One region of the Trichocoleus sp. FACHB-262 genome, then DNA from elsewhere that is predicted to be linked to it. Evidence: predicted binding sites of a transcription regulator. Region 1 holds the regulator's gene; each other region holds the start of a gene.
What was found. The regulator NtcA, encoded in region 1, controls nitrogen genes in cyanobacteria. The targets are predictions, from matches to a motif close to TTTGTANNNNNNNNTACAAA.
Positions count from the first base shown of each region.

Region 2: H6F68_RS14395 (circularly permuted type 2 ATP-grasp protein) is a predicted target of NtcA. The motif match lies at 2,543-2,562, and genes of this name have one in related genera.
Region 3: urtA (urea ABC transporter substrate-binding protein) is a predicted target of NtcA. The motif match lies at 2,195-2,214, and genes of this name have one in related genera.

Region 1 is NZ_JACJPK010000086.1:387,177-391,917, forward strand. Features, by position in the region: gene H6F68_RS19305 (DUF3084 domain-containing protein) at 77-1,696, opposite strand; gene ntcA (global nitrogen regulator NtcA) at 1,959-2,630, opposite strand; gene fabI (enoyl-ACP reductase FabI) at 3,014-3,790, shown strand; gene hisB (imidazoleglycerol-phosphate dehydratase HisB) at 3,900-4,577, shown strand; gene H6F68_RS19325 (putative 2-dehydropantoate 2-reductase) at 4,544-4,741, opposite strand, start outside.
Region 2 is NZ_JACJPK010000072.1:245,247-249,987, forward strand. Features, by position in the region: gene H6F68_RS14380 (TrkA family potassium uptake protein) at 1-503, opposite strand, end outside; gene H6F68_RS14385 (potassium channel family protein) at 666-1,754, shown strand; gene H6F68_RS14390 (zinc ribbon domain-containing protein) at 1,751-2,401, opposite strand; gene H6F68_RS14395 (circularly permuted type 2 ATP-grasp protein) at 2,622-4,055, shown strand; gene H6F68_RS14400 (alpha-E domain-containing protein) at 4,069-4,741, shown strand, end outside.
Region 3 is NZ_JACJPK010000015.1:72,832-77,572, forward strand. Features, by position in the region: gene H6F68_RS00835 (EAL domain-containing protein) at 1-1,211, opposite strand, end outside; gene ureG (urease accessory protein UreG) at 1,491-2,084, shown strand; gene urtA (urea ABC transporter substrate-binding protein) at 2,304-3,626, shown strand; gene H6F68_RS00850 (ABC transporter permease subunit) at 3,730-4,741, shown strand, end outside.

The DNA.
Region 1 (4,741 bases):
TCTAATCATTTGCCAGCAGAGCGGGGAAACAGTTCAACTTGTCAGCGTTACTCTGCTTTATTGTAACGACCTACCGTTACAAATCGTCAGGACTGACGAAGGGGCTGGGAGAGACATCTGACGGCTTGGAATTGGGAGCTTTTCCAGGGTAAGGGTCTGAATGTTGAAACTCAAAATTAGCGTCCTCTTGAGTCACGCTGTTGTTTGGATTGTTTGGATTAGGAGTGGCATTGTTGGGTTGAGGAGATGGACTGCTGTTGGGTTGAGGACGATTGGGTTGAGGAATGTCCCGACTAGTACTCAGCACCACTTGGCCATTCTGAATCGCTAACAACTCCACCTTCAGCGGGCCTGCTGTGTAGATCACACCCGTGGTTACAACCTTTAAATCGAGCGGCTGGCGATACTGCTTCAACTGCTCGGCAAAGCTCAAAATTGCCGTGACGCTGGGACCATTTGCAGCGATCTGTACTCCTTCCGTGAGTACCCCCGCACCTCTGGCTCGAAACTCCGTGGCGGCTAGCAGCAGTTCGATCCGCTTTTGAATGTCGGCTTCAGTTAGGATAGATGGATCAACTGAAGCGGCAGCAATGACATCACCAGACAGAAATGCCACTTGGTTGAACGTAGCGCTCGCCACCACCTGAACGCTCTTTTCTCCTAGGACATAGTTACCCGCTGAGAGAATTCTAATCACGTAATCGCGACCATCTTCAATTTGGTCAACCAGTTGTTCTACTTCCGGTCTGGTGATTTGAATAATCTGTTCGCTGACTTGACCAGCACCAGGACGGGTCAACTTGATAGCGTTACGATTTGCTTCTCGCAGTAACTGGTCTACTGCTTGCTGAGCGCCTGTGGGAGAAACGATCCGCACGACGCCTGCTGACAACACTTGTCCTCGGAAGAGAGCGACGTTGCCTTGGCGTAGGGTTTCATATTGCGCTTGATAGTACTGGTAGTACCGCTGCAAGGTTTGGACAGCTTTCTCTAGATTGGCTTGTTGAACCTCTAAATCTTTAGTTTCTTTAATCAAGTTTTGGCGCTCGTTATCCAGTCGGTCGATCTCGGAGCGGAGTCCCGTTGCTTGCTGAGAAACAGTGCTTAGTTGCGTTTGAGTTCGGTTTAGTTCTGCTTCGGTGCGGTCTTTGGCATCTTCAATCCGATCCTTTTCTGCTTCCGCGCGGCTCAGTTGGCTCTGAGTTTGGTCGAGTTGAGCTTCGGTGCGGGCTCTTTCGGCCTCGACTCGGCCTAGCTGGGTTTGGGTACGATTTAGCTGTGTTTCTGTCGTCGCTTGCTTAGCGATCGCGGCCTTAAGAAACAAATTAATCCGATCTAGCCGTTGTTGGGCCGAAACTTGCTCAGCGCGGGCTTGGGTCAGCTCTTGCTCAACTTGGTTTTTTTGAAATCTCGTCTTTGCTAAGTCTTCTCGCGCCCTAGAGAGGTTTTTCTGAATTTTGCCCAATTCAAAAACGCCAGTCCGGAGTTGATCACTCACAGCAAACAAAATGGCGAGTGTAGAAGCAGAAATGATGCCACCCGTGACAATCGTCACCAAGACCGCGGTTTTGCGGGGACGCAAGTTAAACAAGCTGAGGCGAGCCTTGCCTACGCGCGTGCCGATGCGATCGCCCACCGTTGCGATCACACCCCCCAACACCAAGATTGCCACAATTAAGATGTACCCGCTGGTCATCTACCCTCAGGAAGCCATTTGGCTCACACCCAACTCAGATACAGCCTATCTCATGCCCTGGAAGTTTTGTGTGCCATCACACCTGTAGGACGACAACAAGCAGACCCAGATAGCAAAAGTTGCTGCCTTGCCTCAGCGTCAGGAGAGCATCACGGCTCTCTTTGTTTCCTCGCAGGAGTGCCATGAAGCACCTTCCTCGGCCAGAGAGCTGTATTCAAGTCGCTGTAAGCGCTTGTTATTACTAGAGGTTAACCATAGCAGATCAACTGAACTGTTGACTGAGGGCGACGGGATTATGAACCGTAATTTTTTTCTTATGGATGGAAATCATCTTCTCCTGCCGCAGATCCCCCAGTAGGCGCGTGACTGTGACCCGTGTGGAACCAATCGCCTCTGCGATCGCCTGATGCGACAATTTCAAGTCAATCGTGATCCCGTCAGGGCCAGGAACACCAAAGTCACGACAGAGGATGAGCAAGAAGCTGACCAAGCGTGATCCCATATCCCGGTGGGCCAAGGTTTCGATCATCATCTCCGTTTGCAAGATGCGCGAAGACAACCCTTGCAACATCAGCATCGACAGCTCTGGGTTATCCTTGAGGGCTTTTTCCACTTGCTCAATGGGCACCGACAGCAATTCCGCCGGAGTAAAAGCAACTGCGTGATAAAAGCGATCGGAACGATTGCCCGTAATCAGCGAGAGAACCCCAAAGACACTATTTTCTCGCAGCAAGGCTACGGTGATTTCTTCGCCCGCTTCATAAACGCGAGACAGTTTGACCGCACCTCGGACCAAAAAGTAGACACGCTCCGCTGGATCACCGGGGAAGAAAATCGTCTTGCCTCGATCAAACGTTTCGATCACGGGAGGAAATGCTCCGCCTCCCAGTTGACGAAACACAGATGCTAACGGCCTATCCTGCGTCATTACCATATCCTTTTACCTTTTCGATGCCCTTCTCCAACCTTCATGGGCCGCTCGTCTGGAGATGAACCTTACGAAGGTGAGCCAACTGTAAGCAATTGATGACTTTAGAACACTTAAACTTACTCCAGAGTCATTTTTTGTTCTATTTGATACACAATCTGCCAGCGATCGCCAATGGCTGAAGAATTTAACTGCTGTTTCGAGGACCACAAACGAACGGAGCTTGGCTGTCAGCGGCCTATTTAGACCCTATCTTACTCCCCCTAAAGACAGATATCTTGTGATAGGACTCAAGGCAGCGTATCACCCTACAAGCGACAGTCGATGTCAATATCTTTAAGCCCCCATCTTTGAGTATTCTCGTAATTGCCCTTAACGAAGAGATTGCCATGCTGGATCTGACCGGAAAAAATGCCTTAGTCACAGGCATTGCTAACAATCGCTCGATTGCTTGGGGAATTGCCCAACAACTCCATAAAGCGGGTGCCAACCTAGGGATTACCTATCTGCCCGATGAGCGGGGCAAGATGGAAAAAAAAGTAGCAGAACTGGTTGAACCGCTACAACCCAGCTTGTTTGTGCCTTGCAATGTGCAAGATGATGCGCAGATTCAGTCCACCTTTGAGACTGTGAAGGAGAAGTGGGGCAAGCTAGATATCTTGGTTCACTGTCTGGCCTTTGCCAACAAAGATGACTTATCTGGCCACTTTAGCAACACCTCGCGGCCAGGATTTACCACAGCCTTAGACATCAGCACTTATTCGTTGATTCAGCTCAGTGGTGCCGCTAAACCCCTGATGACAGAAGGCGGCAGCATTGTCACTTTGACTTATTTGGGCGGGGTGCGCGTGGTGCCCAACTATAACGTTATGGGCATTGCCAAAGCGGGCTTGGAAATGAGCGTTAAATACTTGGCGGCAGAACTGGGCCCCCACAATATTCGAGTCAATGGCATTTCTGCTGGCCCGATTAGAACTCTCGCCTCCTCTGCGGTTGGAGGAATTCTGGACATGATTCATCATGTGGAGGAAGTGGCCCCCCTGCGCCGCACTGTGACTCAACTAGAAGTTGGCAATACGGCAGCGTTCCTATGCAGTGATTTGTCCAGCGGTATGACAGGGCAAATCCTCTATGTCGATTCTGGCTATGAGATCATGGGGATGTAGTGGTTGCCATTCAGTGACTACAGTCGTTTGGCCTGCCTGTGCAGGCTCAAAGTTTCTTACTTCCTGTTTCTACTTCCCAGTTTTTACTTCCCAGTATTGAGTAGGGCCTATGCAGACTAGCATTCATGAAGCGTCTTCCCAAGAGCACCGCACAGCCTTCGAGCAGGCCAACGGAGCATCATTAGAACCCGTATTTTCAGGACGAGTGGCCTCAGTCAGTCGCAAAACGGGTGAGACAGATGTGCATGTCACCATTAATTTGGATGGACAGGGTCGCTGTGTAGCCGCCACAGGTATTCCATTTCTCGACCACATGTTGCATCAGATTGCTTCGCATGGGCTGTTTGACCTAGAGGTGCGAGCGACGGGTGACTTGGAAATTGATGACCATCACACCAACGAAGATGTAGGCATTACCCTGGGTCAAGCTCTGGCTAAAGCGTTAGGCGATCGCAAAGGCATTGTCCGGTTTGGCAATTTCCTCGCGCCCTTGGACGAAGCTCTAATCCAGGTAGCTCTAGATTTATCTGGTCGGCCTCACATTAGCTATGGCCTGCAAATCCCCACCGAACGAGTCGGCACTTACGACACGCAACTGGTACGAGAATTTTTTGTGGCAGTGGTGAATCACAGCCAGATGACGCTGCACATCCGTCAGTTAGATGGCATTAACTCACACCATATTATTGAGGCTACTTTCAAAGCTTTCGCTCGTGCCTTGCGGATCGCCACAGAAACCGATCCCCGTCGGGCTCACACTATTCCCAGTTCCAAAGGCGTTTTGTAATTCTGATCGCTCAAAAACTTCAATTGCTGGTAGAGCATGGCAATTTGCGGGAGTTGAACTCCTGCGGCTTGGGCAGCTCGGAGTGGGCTGCCAAAAATTGCCTCGACTTCCAGAGGTCTGCCTTCGTCGTAGTCAATTTTCATGCTGGTGCGGTAGGGCTTCAT
Region 2 (4,741 bases), on a different contig from region 1:
GCCACTTCTGCCACACTGCGCCCGACCACATGACATTGGTTGGGAATTGCTAGCTTTAATACTTCAATCTGGCCTTGCTCAAAGTGCATGATCGATTCCACCTCTGGATATTCGATCGCATTCACCATTGTCGATACCGCTAGCTCGATCGCATTGATCACATGCGTCGCTCCAGCAATGCGGTAGGGTTCACCAAAGTCTCGATGCCGCATCCGCACCATGATTTGCGGCACCCCGTAATGCTTACCTAAAGTAGCCATTGCTAAATTCAGGGCATCATCTCGCAGGACCGCAGCCAAAGCATCGGCTTTGCGAATTCCCGCTTCCAGCAAAACTTCTGTGCTGACAGCACTGCCTTCAAAAGCCATGACTCCCACTTGCTCGCGGGCGTAGCGGCAAGCCACTGGGTCAATGTCTATCACCGCCACCGTATGTCCTAAATCCACCAATCTCTGGGCCAAGTTAAGCCCGATTAGCCCTGCTCCCCCAATCAGTACGTACATTGCTTTCCCTTGATGAAGGCCCCTTGCTTTACTTTACAAGTTGTCAACAACTCGCGGCTGTACCACGAGTCACCTGTCCTAGAGAGAGGAGCTCGCAACGTTTTTGCACCACACCCCTCGATCGCGGGTATTCTGCAAACAGAGACCCTTTAGCGTTGCTATGTGAATCCCGATAACCTCTTTAACTCTCAAGCCACCATTGAGCAAAGATATCGACGCATCAAAGCTGAATTGATCGGCGGCGCGATCGCTCTCATGGGAGTGTTTCTGATTGGCACGATTTGGTATTGCTGGGTTGAGGGGTGGCGCTGGCTGGATGCTGCCTACATGACCGTAATTACTCTAGCGACCGTTGGCTTTATGGAAGTCCATGAGCTGGGCGATCGCGGACGGTTATTTACTATCATCTTGATTTTGATGGGAGTGGTGGCGATCGGCTATATCGTCAATCGGTTCACAGAAGCATTGATTCAAGGGTACTTTCAAGCAGGACTGCGGTTACAGCAGCGACGGCGCATCATGGAATCACTGACACAACACTATATTCTCTGTGGGTTTGGGCGAACGGGTCGTCAGATTGCTTTAGAGTTTAAGGCTGAGGGCATCCCCTTTATTGCCATTGATTCTGATCTGGCGGAGGTGCACGAAGCGCAGGAGCTAGGCTATGTGGCCATTCAAGGCGATGCCACGCTCGACGAGGTACTAACTGGGGTGGGGATTGAGCGAGCCGTTTGTTTGGTAGCAGCTTTGCCTTCCGATGCCGAGAATCTCTACACCGTGCTTTCGGCCAAAACTCTGAATCCGCAAGTCCGGGCGATCGCCAGAGCCAGCACCGAAGAAGCCCTCAAAAAGCTACAACGAGGGGGTGCAGATGCTGTTGTATCGCCTTACATCACGGGCGGTAAACGCATGGCCGCCGCTGCCCTCAGACCTCAAGTGATGGATTTTGTCGACGGTATTTTGACTGGGACAGACCGAGCATTCTACATGGAGGAGTGCTTACTGGAGCCAGGCACTTGCCCCTATGTCGGCCAAACTCTACGGGAAGCTCGTCTGCGATCGCAAACCGGAGCCTTAGTGCTAGCAATTCGTCGGGCCGACGGTAGCTTGATTGCCGGTCCCACTGCCGACACAACTTTGATGACCGGGGATGTGCTCATTTCTATGGGAACCGCCGAGCAACTGCGCGAACTCAATCAAGTCCTAGGTCCGATTCGCCACCGCGTGCCCCGCTTACCTAAGCACACTTAAGGTGCGGTTAAAGCATGACCACATTGAGCACAAAAGCGATCGCTGAGGCTAACTGCTTTGCCACACTGCGAGCAGAAGCGCTGGGCTGATTCGGTGGAGGAAGGTGCGGGAGCGGGAGCGGGAGTTAAAGGAGTTGAAGTGACGGGAGGGGTGCCAATCTGCATTTGCATATTGCCCATTCGCATCTGCATGGGTTCTAGCTGCATTTGCATATCTCCCATCTGCATGGGCGGCATAGACGGCAGCGGCGACATCGGCGGCAGGGGTGATAGGGGAGCGATCGGCAGCATGGGTGGCATAGATGATGCTGCAGCAGCACCAGTATTGGTTCCAGCCACTGGTTGGAGTGGTAAAGTTTCTGCCCCTGTCAAGCTGGGTGGCGCAGTCAACAGATTGAGCCTGCCCCCTGCCAGTTGCACAAAGAATTGACCTTGAGCCGATTCAATCCGCAAGATCCAGCCAGCCGAAGTTCGGAATAAGGTGGGCGGCACCACCCAATGACCTGTGGTGAGGCTAGTCCACTGACTCTGCTGCTGACTCGTACTGGCGCTGGTCAAGGCGATCGCAGTTTGGGTTCCTACGTTCTCGACCTGGAGTTGCTCGGTACTGCTGAGATTGCCAATGTAAGCCATAGAAAGATTAAGCATGGCGATCGCGTTCACTAGCAAGTTAACGTGGAAGTTCGGAGAACGGGTATTAAGATTCCCTAGAAAAGTTTCGGGCAGGTTTCAGGAACAGCGGCGAGTGATAGAAATTGTTATTTGACTCTAAAGCGTTCTAAAGAAGATTCCGTATCAGTGGCTACAGTATCGAACTCTCTCAGCCTCTATCAAGGATGAATGAGTCCAGCAAGGTGGGTGGTTTGCCGTGCGATTTGATCATTATGATCCAGAGGGTTTTTATGACGAGTTGTTTATTGCCAAAAGTAAGCCCCGTCCGGAAGCCACCCTCTTAATCGAGCGGTTTAATTCTTTCTCCGCTAGTGAAATCAAACGTCGCCAGCAATCTGCCCAGATCGCCTTGATGAAGTTGGGCGTAACGTTCAATGTCTATAGCGATGGTCAGGGCACCGAGCGCATCATGCCCTTTGACATCATTCCTCGCATTGTCTCGGCGCAGGAATGGAAAGAACTAGAACAAGGCTTAAAGCAACGCATCTACGCGCTGAACTTGTTTCTGCATGACATCTATAACGAGCAAAAAATTCTGCGGGATAGTGTGATTCCGGCAGAGCTGATTTATTCAGCCACTGGATTTCTCAAGCCTTGCCTGGGGCTGAATCCACCGGGAGGCATTTGGTGTCACATCACTGGGACTGATTTGGTGCGCGATCGCGATGGTCGCTGGTATGTGCTGGAAGACAACCTCCGCTGTCCTTCTGGCGTGTCCTATGTGCTAGAAAATCGCCGCGTCATGAAGAGTACTTTCCCGCAACTCTTCAACACCATGCCGATTCAGCCCGTAGAGGACTACTCCAGTCACCTGCTAGAAACCTTGCTGAATCTAGCCCCAGAGCATCTAAGCGATCCTACCGTGGTGGTGCTGAGCCCTGGTATCTATAACTCAGCCTACTTTGAGCATTCCTTTTTGGCCCAGCAGATGGGCGTGCAACTGGTGGAAGGGCGTGATCTAGTCGTGGCGGATGGCTATCTGCAAATGCGAACCACCAAAGGCTTGCAGCGCGTGGATGTGATCTACCGTCGCATTGATGATGATTTTATCGACCCGCTAGCCTTTCGCTCAGACTCGATGCTCGGTGTTCCAGGCTTGATGGACGTGTATCGCGCCGGACGAGTCGCCCTCGCCAATGCGTTAGGAACTGGGATCGCTGACGACAAAGTGATTTACGCCTATGTGCCACAAATCATTCGCTACTACTTAGGTGAAGAGCCAATGCTCGCCAACGTCCCGACTTATCTGTGCTGGGAACCCCAACAGCAAAGCCATGTTTTGGCTAACCTAGACAAACTAGTGGTCAAAGCAGCGAACGAGTCGGGGGGATATGGCATGTTGATTGGTTCCCAAGCCTCGGCAGCAGAGCGGGAAGCCTTTGCCGAGAAAATTAAGGCTAACCCCCGCAATTACATCGCTCAGCCCACCCTTTGTCTTTCCCGGGTGCCTACCTTGATGGAAGAGCAAATCGAAGGGTGCCACGTCGATCTGCGCCCCTACATTCTCTACGGCAAAAACATCTATGTCAGTCCTGGCGGTTTAACCAGGGTGGCACTAAGGAAAGGCTCTCTCGTCGTCAACTCCTCGCAGGGCGGCGGCAGCAAGGATACTTGGGTGGTCTGCAAGTAAGGAGAGAAAAGTGATGCTCAGTCGAGTCGCGGATTCAATTTACTGGCTGAATCGCTATGTGGAACGAGCCGAAAATGTCGCTCGTTTTATTGAAGTGAATCTGAATTTATTGCTAGATTCTCCCCCTGGAGTTACCCAGCAATGGGAACCTCTAATCCTGACCACAGGCGATTTGCCGTTATTCCAACAGCGCTATGGTGAGGCGACCGCAGAGAATGTAATGCGGTTTCTCACCTTCGATCGCCACTATCCCAATTCCATCCTCTCTTGTCTGTCAGCAGCGCGAGAGAATGCCCGTTCTGTGCGTGAGGTGATTTCCTCCGAGATGTGGCAGCAGCTCAATGCCTTCTACTTCATGGTAAAAGAGGCGGCTGAGACTGATTCGCTGCCAGAGTGGCAGGACTTCTTTACTGAGGTAAAAATGTCTAGTCACTTGTTCGCAGGCATCATGGATGCCACGATGACCCACGGCGAAGGTTGGCACTTTGGGCAGATTGGTCGCTTGTTAGAAAGAGCTGACAAAACAGCGCGGATTCTGGATGTGAAGTACTTCATCTTGCTCCCCTCCGCCAAAGATGTGGGCACCACCTTGGATGAGTTGCAATGGATGGCGTTGCTCAGATCAGCGAGCGCTTATGAAATGTACCGTAAGCGGCAGCGGCACCGAATTAACCCCACTGCTGTAG
Region 3 (4,741 bases), on a different contig from region 1:
GCCAGGGCGTAGCGCTCTTGGCTTTCTCGTAGGGCTGCTTCGGCTTGCCTGCGGCCAGTCACATCATTTTGCAAGCCAATGAAGTTGATCAGTTTGCCATCGGCATCAAACACTGGATTGATGGTGAGTTCGTTCCAGAAGGGGGTGCCATCTTTGCGATAGTTCAGCAACACCTGCGTAATGGAGCGATGGGTCGCGATCGCATGCCGCATCTCATCGACATGAACTGGATTGGTGTCAGCGCCTTGCAAGAACCGACAATTACGGCCCAAGACTTCCTCAGGGGTGTAGCCTGTCATCTTGGTAAATCCGGGATTGGCAAAAATAATTGGGTTTTCGGGCAGGTTGGGGTCCGTAATCACCACCCCAATCGTCATATTGGCGATCGCAGAAGCCAACTGGCTGTTCTCTCGGACAATTGCCTTGAGGGAGGCTTCGGCTTGCTTTGCCTCGGTAATGTCAATGGCCATGCCATCAATGCGATCGCCTTGGCTGCCTCCGTCATAGACTACATGCGCCCGGTCATGAATCCAGCGGACTCCACCTGTAGGCTGGAGAATTCGGTACTCTAAATTCTTGAAACCCACTTTGAGTAGATGCTCTGATGCGGCTTCGACCTGCTCCAAATCCTCTGGATGCACCACTTCCAGCCACAGCCGGGGATTTTGGTAAAACTCCGCTACAGGACGACCGTAGAGCGCGGCAGCGGCAGGACTAATATAGATGGTCTCAAAGGTTGTAGCTGAAATCGACCAAACTACATCTTCGAGGGAAGCTAAAATTCCTTCCAGACGCGACTCGCTGGCTCGGAGTGCTTCTAGGGTGCGCTTCCGCTCAATCGCGTAACGAATGGCTCGCTCTAATAAAGCAGCATCAATTCGACCTTTCACCAGATAGTCCGCCGCACCCGCTTGCATCGCCGCTAGATCAATTTCTTGATCACCTTGTCCGGTGAGCAGGATAATAGGAGCGTGGCAACCTTGAGCGATCGCCGCCTGCAACAGCTCTAGGCCATCATGAAGCCCTAAGCGGTAGTCAATTAAATAGATATTATGCCGATGCTGCCCCATCATAGTCAGCGCCGCTTCATAGGTCTGGACCCATTCCAGGGTAAACTTATCACCCTCGATTTCTGAGAGGAGCGATCGCGTGAGTACGTAGTCGTCCTCGTCATCTTCAACCAACAGCACTTTGATGGGGTACTGATACATATGGTTATCTAATATACAAATTAACCTTATCTTAAAGTTTTGGTCGGTTACCGACATTGCCCAAATTTTGCTCTCATACACATAAATGTGCCCTGATCTTAAATTTTTGATGCCGGAGGATTGAGATTAGAATTCGTGCTGCAAAATTTAATGCGCCTCAGAAGTTCTTCAGCCATTTCTGACTGAGTGCAGTCACAATTCGCAACGACAGAAAATACTTAGACTAAAGATTTAATTTATCTAGAGAATATAATTTTAATCTGGCTAGGAGAATTCCAGATGAGTACACTACGGGTTGGAATCGCAGGTCCAGTAGGCTCTGGCAAAACTGCTTTGGTAGAGACGCTGTGTAAAGCTCTACGTCAGCAATACAATATTGCGGTAGTCACCAACGACATTTACACCCAAGAAGATGCGCAGTTTTTAGTCAAGCATCAGGCATTGGAGCAAGAGCGCATCATTGGGGTAGAAACTGGAGGGTGCCCTCACACTGCAATTCGCGAAGATGCCTCAATCAACTTAGCGGCGATCGCTCAACTGGAACAACGCTTCCAGAGCTTAGATTTACTGTTCGTGGAAAGCGGGGGTGATAATCTCGCGTCTACCTTCAGCCCCGAATTAGTTGATCTCACCATTTACGTAATCGATGTGGCTGCAGGAGACAAGATTCCTCGCAAGGGAGGACCAGGAATCACCAAATCAGATTTATTGGTGATTAACAAAATTGATTTGGCTCCCTTCGTCGGGGCTGACCTAGGCGTCATGGAGCGAGACGCCACAAAAATGCGAGGTCAGAAGCCATTTGTTTTCACCAATCTGAAAACTCAGACCGGGTTAGAGCAGGTGATTAATTTTATTACAGAGAATATGTAGAAGTATGTAGAATTTGGCGATCGCCTTGAACTTTCAATCATGGGGTTATTTTGACTTAACCCACGCAAAGATCAGGGTTTGCGACTAAGAACATTTATTGCCATCGGAATTTTGTATAAGCTAATACAATTAGCCTGAGAAGCTCCGCCATAATATCTCACTTTAATCATGTAACTTCCGACACCGGTTAGCAGATTGAGTGAGGAGAATAATAACAACATGGCAAGGCAGTTTGGGCGGCGCAAGTTTCTGATTTACGGCTCAGCCACTTTTGGTACTAGCATTCTGCTAAAAGCTTGCGCCAACAATCCCACCCCTCAAGCAGGCGAGAGTGCTTCCCCTACGACAGCAGCTTCACCTGCCGCCGCTGGTAGCGGCAACACCATCAAGGTTGGGATTCTCCATTCGCTAAGCGGCACCATGGCCATTAGTGAAAAGAGCGTGGTAGATGCTGAACAGTTAGCGATCACAGAAATTAATCAAGCAGGTGGTGTTTTAGGCAAACAAATTGAAGCGATCGTCGAAGATGGTGCTTCTGATTGGCCTACCTTCGCTGAGAAAGCAACTAAACTAATTGACCAAGATAAGGTCGCGACTATCTTTGGCTGCTGGACCTCTGCCAGCCGCAAAGCAGTTTTGCCTGTCTTTGAGCAGAAGAATCATATGCTCTGGTATCCAGTGCAGTATGAAGGGCAAGAATGTTCCAAAAACATCTTCTACACCGGAGCCGCTCCCAACCAACAAATTGAACCCTCGGTCGATTGGCTGCTGGAAAACAAGGGCAAAGAATTCTTCTTGGTGGGATCTGACTATGTTTTCCCTCGCACCGCCAACACCATCATCAAGGCCCAGCTAGAAGCCAAAGGTGCCGAAGTTGTCGGGGAAGACTACCTGCCTCTAGGCAGTACAGAAGTTACGCCAATTATTGCCAAAATCAAGCAGGCATTGCCGAACGGTGGCGTGATCTACAACACGCTGAATGGAGACAGCAACGTGGCTTTCTTCAAGCAGTTGCAGGGCGCAGGGATGGGACCAGACAAATATCCCTCTATGTCTGTCAGTATTGCGGAAGAAGAAGTGAAGGCGATCGGACCGGAATATCTCAAGGGTCATTATGCCGCTTGGAACTATTTCCAAACCGTAGACACTCCTGCCAACAAGAAGTTTGTAGAGGCGTTCAAAGCCAAGTATGGCAGCGATCGCGTCACCAACGACCCGATGGAAGCAGCATACATCATGGTTTACATCTGGAAGCAAGCGGTTGAGAAGGCCGCTACGGCAGATGACATGGAGAAGGTACGGGCTGCTGCGATCGGCCAAACCTTTGATGCTCCACAAGGACAGGTCAGCTTGGCTGCCAACCATCACTTGTCTAAAGTGGTGCGGATTGGTGAGGTGCGGGACGATGGTCTGTTTGAGATTGTCTCCTCTACTGACAAAGCCGTAGCTCCTGTGCCTTGGAACCAGTATGTAGCTGAAACCAAGGGCTTCGCTTGTGATTGGTCTGACCCAGCCAAGGGTGGCAAGTACAAGACCACCTAGAGATTGAGATTTTAGATAGCACTACGTGCCACTTCGCTAAAGGATTCTGGAGCTGAATTAACCAAGTTCTTCTTCAGAATCCCAGCTCGCAGGAGGGAGAGATTTGCTGACGGGATTGGTAGATGGGATTTTGGGTGGCATTGGCATCGGTTCGGTGTTGTTGCTAGCAGCACTGGGACTCGCCATTGTGTTCGGCCTCATGGGTGTGATCAACATGGCCCACGGGGAATTGATGATGTTGGGGGCTTACACCACCTTTGTGGTTCAGAATGTGTTCAAGAGCCTGGGGGGTGACTGGCTAGAAACTTACATTCTCTTTGCTCTCCCTTTAGCCTTTTTAGTCGCAGCTTTAATGGGACTAATTTTGGAACGAGGGGTGGTGCGGTATTTATATGGCCGTCCTCTAGAAACTTTGCTGGCTACCTGGGGCGTGAGCCTGATCTTGCAGCAGTTTGTGCGGAGCGTGAATTGGGTGCTGGTGATTGGTCTAGCCCTCTTTTGCCTCTTCTTTTTCGGTGGAATGTGGCTGCTGTCTCGTCGTGCGGATTGGCACCGTCTGCGGGGTTGGGCGATCGCGCTACTTTTACCGCTCTCTTTTGGCATTGCGGCGGTCACAGGCAATATCCTCAGCCAAACTTATAAGCTGGCCGTGACTAAACCTTGGTTTGGGGCACAAAACGTAGATGTCACCGCGCCTAAGTGGCTTCGCAGTGGCTTCTCTTTGGGAAGCCTTCAAGTCTCCTCGGTGCGTCTCTTTATTGTGGCCTTGACTATTTTCTGCGTCGTTGCCATTTATCTGTTCTTGCAGCGATCGCCTTGGGGGCTGCGAATTCGAGCTGTGACGCAAAACCGTAGCATGAGTGCTTGCTTGGGCATCCCCACTCAGAAGGTAGATGCACTTACCTTTGCGCTGGGATCTGGGCTGGCAGGTGTGGCGGGCTGTGCCCTGAGCTTACTTGGTTCCGTTGGCCCCAACACCGGACAGAACTATATTGTCGATACCTTTATGGTGGTCGTCGTGGGTGGCGTTGGCAAGTTGGTCGGCAGCATTGTGGCGGCAATGGCGATCGGCACCTTAACTTATCTGATCGGCTCCGATGCGTTTCGTCCTTTGT